DNA from 2 places in the Cytobacillus pseudoceanisediminis genome. Region 1 is predicted to be linked to the other one. Evidence: predicted binding sites of a transcription regulator. Region 1 holds the regulator's gene; the other holds the start of a gene.
What was found. Region 1 encodes Rex, which represses fermentation and respiration genes when NADH is low (regulators of the CRP and FNR family bind a similar motif). Its sites were predicted from a motif close to TTGTGAAATATTTCACAA; they were not measured.
Positions count from the first base shown of each region.

Region 2: the regulator Rex is predicted to act here: its motif matches at 1,833-1,850, upstream of M5V91_RS22770 (L-lactate dehydrogenase).

Region 1 covers NZ_CP097349.1:3,869,382-3,872,613, forward strand. Annotated here, with positions in the region: gene M5V91_RS20835 (CPBP family intramembrane glutamic endopeptidase) at 1-680, shown strand, start outside; gene M5V91_RS20840 (YdiK family protein) at 727-930, shown strand; gene M5V91_RS20845 (redox-sensing transcriptional repressor Rex) at 952-1,392, opposite strand; partial or broken gene M5V91_RS30640 (winged-helix domain-containing protein) at 1,389-1,594, opposite strand; partial or broken gene moaC (cyclic pyranopterin monophosphate synthase MoaC) at 1,622-2,103, opposite strand; partial or broken gene M5V91_RS20855 (ABC-F family ATP-binding cassette domain-containing protein) at 2,294-3,232, shown strand, end outside.
Region 2 covers NZ_CP097349.1:4,215,166-4,218,397, reverse strand. Annotated here, with positions in the region: partial or broken gene M5V91_RS22775 (L-lactate permease) at 1-845, opposite strand, end outside; gene M5V91_RS22770 (L-lactate dehydrogenase) at 881-1,810, opposite strand; gene M5V91_RS22765 (aromatic ring-hydroxylating dioxygenase subunit alpha) at 2,096-3,106, opposite strand; partial or broken gene M5V91_RS22760 (solute carrier family 23 protein) at 3,129-3,232, opposite strand, start outside.

The DNA of each region.
Region 1 (3,232 bases):
AGCTGTCCAGTTTGTTTGGCGTTCCGCTTGTGTTATTTATTGCAGATGCCCTTGGACAGAACCCCGAAAACATGCAGATCCTGGCTGTAGCCTACTGGCTTGTCATCAGTTTTACGGTTACACTGATCATTACGCTTCTATTATTAAGAAAAGAGATGAAAAAAGGCCTGGATAGGGATGCATCTTCCGCAGCAAGCTCAGCGGGCTGGGCAGTTGGGGGTATATTTTTGGCCCTGATCGCTCAAGCTACTGCTGCCAGCATTGAAAATATGATTGGGATTGAAATGGGATCTGAGAATACGCAGCAGATTATCCGGATTATTGAAGCATCGCCAATCGTTATCTTAATTAGTTCGGTCATTGGGCCAATACTTGAGGAGATTGTCTTTAGAAAAGTTATTTTCGGTTCTCTCCATAAGCGCTTCAACTTCTTCTTATCGGCCCTGATCAGCTCAGTCATTTTTGCACTTGCCCATTTCGAGCCTGAACATGTACTGCTGTACTCGGCAATGGGGTTCACCTTTGCTTTCTTATATGTCAAAACGAAGCGGATTATTGTGCCGATTTTTGCCCATGTGGCGATGAACACCTTTGTTGCGGTTATCCAGCTGAATCAGGATAATATGCAAAAATGGTTAGAAGAAATGGAAAAAATGCAGAGCTTTATCAGCTTTTTCTAGCATAGGGAAATGCTTTGCAGAGTTTTAAACTTACTGGGGGATTTTGATGAGAAGCACACCTTTGTTTTCAGGCTTTATTTACATCCTTCTCGGATGCCTTTTCACTTTTATAGCCATACAGAATATCCAGCATGAAGAAACCTGGGGATTCTTTACTTATTTTCTGATTATAATTGCCACATTCGATTTTGGCACCGGACTGCGGATGGTTGGCCTGCATTTTAAAATGAAAAATAAAATGAAAAAATGAGCCCCCAAAAGGCTCATTTTTTTACATTTCTTCCGGATAGTTTTTCAGAAAATAAACCAGTGACTGCAATTCTACTGCCAGATCGATATGGTGAATCCGAATCGAGGCTGGCACAGTGAGCCTCGCAGGTGTAAAATTAAGGATTCCTTTTATTTTCGCATTCACCATCCGATCGGTAATAGCCTGGGCAGGCGGTGCCGGCACCGTTAAAATCGCCACCTGAATATTATTATTTATAATAACTTCTTCAAGGTCATCCATATGATGGACCGGTACATCACCGATTTTCGTGCCAACCTTACTCTCATCAACATCAAAGGCTACTTCTATTTTGGTATTATTATTTTTAAGAAAATTATAGTTAAGAAAGGCTGTTCCTAAATTCCCTACCCCGATCAAAGCTACTTTAGTCAGCTCATCCTGGTCAAGAGTCTTCCGAAAGAAGCCCAGCAGGTAATTCACATTATATCCATATCCTTTTTTCCTAACGCACCAAAGTACGAAAAATCGCGGCGGATTGTTGCAGAATCTACCTTTACCGCCTCACTCAATTCTGCTGAAGAGACTCTTTGTTTGCCTGATGAGTGAAGGTTTTTAGAAAGCGGTAGTATAAAGGCAGCCGTTTAGCTGTTGCCTGCGGTATCTTAATTGGTTCATTGGCCATTCGTCCATCCCCATTTCTTATGATGAATTAATTTCTTTTAAAATCTCCGTTTTTTCCGCCTGTTTTCTCTATTAAAAAGGTTGGCCCAATCACCATTCCTTTATCTACAGCCTTGCACATGTCATAAACGGTCAGCGCACAGACAGAAGCGGCTGTTAACGCTTCCATTTCCACACCCGTATTTCCCTTCGTTTTTACAGAAGCAGTAATGATCAGGACATACTCTTCCTCTTCCGCCTTCCATGAAAATGAAATGTCCACGCCCTTAAGCGGCAGCGGATGGCACATCGGAATAATGTCCCATGTTTTCTTGCTCGCCATAATGCCTGCAGTTTGTGCAACAGCGAGTACATCCCCTTTTTCATAGAGTTGGATGTTATCTTTTCGTATATCTCCTGATTAAGAGTAATACTTGATTGAGCAATGGCTGTTCTTGCCGTTTCAGGTTTATCGCTGACATCCACCATTTTTGCCCTGCCCTCTTGATTAAAATGAGTAAAATCCGCCATTCAAAACACCTCTCTTCAAAATCATACACTATTTTTCTGTTACTTTGTATGTGCTTTGTATTGTTCCTCACATATTTATTTGCCTTTTGTCTTGATTGAATGCCCTGCAGAAGGGATTATAGTCCTGTCTCCTTTATTGCCGAACATATATGAATGAGTTACACTTACTCTATACCCGAGGTGAAAGAACATGATACTATTACAAGTCAATCAGCTGGCGAAAAATTTTGGCGCTGATCCCATTTTAACCAATATAAAGCTTGAAGTACAAACCAGGGACAGGATTGCGCTAGTAGGGCGCAATGGTGCAGGAAAGTCCACCCTTTTGAAAATTATTGCCGGACAAATGACATATGACTCCGGTGAGATTATAAAGCCAAAGGAAGTAACAATTGGCTATCTTGCACAAAATACCGGCCTGGAATCAGAGTTATCCATTTGGGATGAAATGCTGACTGTTTTTAGTCATCTGCAGAAGCAGGAAAAACAGCTTCGCAGCCTTGAAGAACAAATGGCAGACCCTGATATCCTAAATAACTCTGATGCCTATGAACGCATCTTAAAAGAATACGACAAGCTTCAGGTTGATTTCAAAGAAAATGGCGGCTATCAATATGAGGCAGATATCCGTTCCATTCTCCACGGACTCAACTTCAGCTCAATGGGCTATGACACTAAAATTTCATCATTGAGCGGCGGACAGCGTACCAGATTGGCCCTTGGTAAACTTTTGCTGACAAAGCCTGATATCTTAATACTGGACGAGCCTACCAACCACCTGGATATTGAAACATTATCATGGCTCGAACAGTACCTGCAGGGATACAACGGTGCCATTCTAATCGTATCCCATGACCGATATTTCCTTGATAAGGTCGTTTCCCAGGTTTACGAGATTTCCCGCCGCCAAATAAGAAAGTACCCAGGAAACTACAGTTCCTATCTCGATCAAAAAGCGGCTAACTTTGAAAGAGAAATGAAGCAATTCGAGAAACAGCAGGAAGAGATCGCTAAGCTGCAGGATTTTATCCAGCGAAATCTTGCCCGTGCTTCCACAACCAAAAGGGCACAAAGCCGCAGAAAGCAGCTTGCCAGAATGGACGTGATGGACAGGCCGCTGGGAGACGAG
Region 2 (3,232 bases), 350 kb from region 1:
CACTCTTTCCCATTGAGCAAAAAGATATTTTTTGGTTTCCACTTTTTCAGAAATAACGCTAATACACCCATTGCTAATAAGGAAGGAATAATATCAGCAAGCTCCGGGCCTATAAATATCGTGATGATTGCTTGTGCCAAAGTGTAAACCCCAGCTGTGATCAGGATAGCCGGGAATACTTCCTTAATTCCTTTAAACCCGTCAATGAGCCATATTAATAAAAAGGGAATGGTAAAGTTAATAATCGGCAGTGTCAGAGCTGTCATGATCGACACATCCATGGAAGTAACCCCTGGAATCCCAAACGTATCGACAATGCCGACCGGTATTCCAATCGCACCAAAGGCGCCTGAAGCACCGTTTGCGATGAGACAGAGCATGGCTGCCTGTAAAGGCTTGAAGCCCAGTGACACTAACAGCACGGCACAAATGGCAATCGGTACGCCGAAGCCGGCAGCTCCTTCGAGAAAGGCATTAAAGCAAAATCCGATCAGAAGAAATTGAATGCGCTGGTCCTGGGAAATTCCTGCGATGCTTCCGCGCAAAATATCAAACTTGCCTGATGCCACCGAAATTTTATATAGCCATACAGCCATGACAATAATCCAGCCAATTGGCCAAATTCCTGATGCAGCACCTTGAATAACACTTCCTGCCGCTTCTCCGAATGGCAATTTAAAGATGATAAGAGCGATGAAAAAAGTGACAGCTAAGTTTACTAGTGCTGCATGAATACCCTTCATTTTCAATACCGTCAAGCAAATCAGAAATAACAGAATCGGTATAGCTGCCACCAGGGAGGAAATAGCCAGGTTATGAAAAGGATTGAACGTTTCCACTAACATATGATCTGCCCCTTTGGATCTAAGATGTCAACTCGTCATAATGCTGAATTTTGGATGTCTTTTAAGGTTTGAACAGATCTAGCAAACTTCCTTTTTTCATCCTCTGTCAATGACAGCTCAACAATATTTTTCACACCGTTTCTTGTGATAAGTGACGGAATCCCGACAAACACATCACTGTGGCCATATTCTCCTTCTAACAATGCTCCAACCGGCAATACCACATTCTCATTTCGTAAGATGGCTTTTGTTATTCTGACCAGCCCCATCGCAATTCCATAGTAGGTTGCACCTTTTGCGTTAATAATTTCATATGCAGCATCCCGGACTTGGACAGCAATTTCTTCTTTTCTTTCTTCTGTTAATCTCTCAGCTACCGGGGTTCCGGCAATATTGGCAAAGCTCCATACCGGGAATTGGGAGTCGCCATGTTCACCGATAATATACCCATGGACACTTACGGCTGCCGTATCAAATTCTTTCCCTAATAAATAGCGGAATCTGGCAGAGTCCAGGATGGTTCCAGACCCGATGACTCTTTCTTTAGGCAAGCCAGAGAATTTCCAGGTTGCATAAGATAAGATATCGACTGGATTTGCTGCAACTAAGAAAATCCCATTAAATCCAGAATCCATAATGCTCTCTACAATGGATTTGAAGATCTTAACGTTTTTATTCACGAGATCCAGCCGTGTTTCTCCCGGTTTTTGCGCTGCCCCTGCACAGATCACCACAAGAGCGGCATCCTTACAGTCCTTATAAGAACCATATCTAATCGTCATAGCCGTTGGAGCATAGGCAATGCCGTGGTTTAAATCCATGACATCTCCTTTTGCTTTCTCCTCATTTACATCAATAATGATTAACTCATCACATAAGCCCTGATTTAATAAGGCATAAGCATAACTTGATCCAACAGCGCCATTTCCTACTAATACAATTTTGTTTCCTAATGTTAAATTCATAATAAGTTCCTCCAATAATTAATTGTGAAATATTTCACATGAGATCATAAAAAAATATTCTATTGATTTCATCTTATTTAGGTGATTAAATCTATGTGAATTAATTCACATATTAAACTAAAAAAATATCGATATAGTTATTTGTGAAATGCTTCACATTTAAAATATATCAGTGCTTTTGTTTTTGCGCAAGTCTTTCCTCAAACTTTTTTAAACAATTAAGGAGTGGATAAGAAGTGCCAGCCCCCTGTAAGCTGCAGCATAGCGGGGAGCTGGCACTGATCATTATTGCACTAATACTTTTTTCCGTGCTTCATCCTGAATGGGATTTGTGCCATTCTCCACACCCAGCTCATTTAGCCATTTGCGATAGGCAATAGTAAGGGCGTCTGACTTAAGATGCAGCTCTGCCTGTAAGTCAAGCGGCAGAAGCTCTGGTTTTTGACTTTGGACGATATCTAAATCCTGATAAAAAATCGTATCCTGAAATTCAATAAAAGGCTCATCCGGCATGTCCAGATCATAGTTTCTGGTCAACAGCATAAATGCCTTGGCCTGCTCATGATCCTCTTGATTGACAGCTAGCAGAATCGTCAGCTCATCATCCGATCCTTCCGTTGTTTTTGTAAAACGGGCGGTAGTTGGATTAAGGATTTCATACACATAGTCAGCATACCCGCCTTTGGAGCGTCCGTCAGGGTTCGGCTGATAGACCGGGATTTTACTAGTAATTAAGCGATTATCAACAAATTCAACTTTATAATCGACAACCTCCGCATGATCCTCATCTCCAAGCAGGCCTTCATGTACAAACATAAGATGCGAAACATCCAGGAAATTTTCAATAATTCTTGGGGCATTTGCTTTTACCTCATAGGGGCCGCAAATTGCAGTCCGGTACCCCTCCATGCTATATTCAGGAAAGGAAACAAGCGGCGCCGGATCTTCCCCTAAGTTAACCCAGATCAGCCCCAGATACTCCTCACAATGGTAAACGGTTGCTCTTGCTTTACTTGGAATGGCTCTGCCGCTCGGCAGGGCAGGAATCTTCTCACAGGCACCTGTACAATCGTATTCCCAGGCATGATAAGCGCAGACCAGATTTCCGTTCTTCACCTTTCCAAGGGAAAGGGCTGCCCCCCGGTGGATACAAAGATCCTTAAATGCGTGAACCCCTTTTTCATTGCGGAAAATGACGACACGCTCCCCAAGGACAAATACCTGTTTGGGATCCTCCAGTAATTCCTCTGCTTTGCATACTGGATGCCATTCATTCCATAATCGATCTTGCTGCATAGCGACACTTCCCTTCGCGACTTTAATTGACATGTACTGTTACTTCATTTGTTTTTACACTATCTTCAAGCTTTTGCGGCAGAACCAGATTTAGAACCAGCGCTGTAATCGCTCCGATGGCTGTAC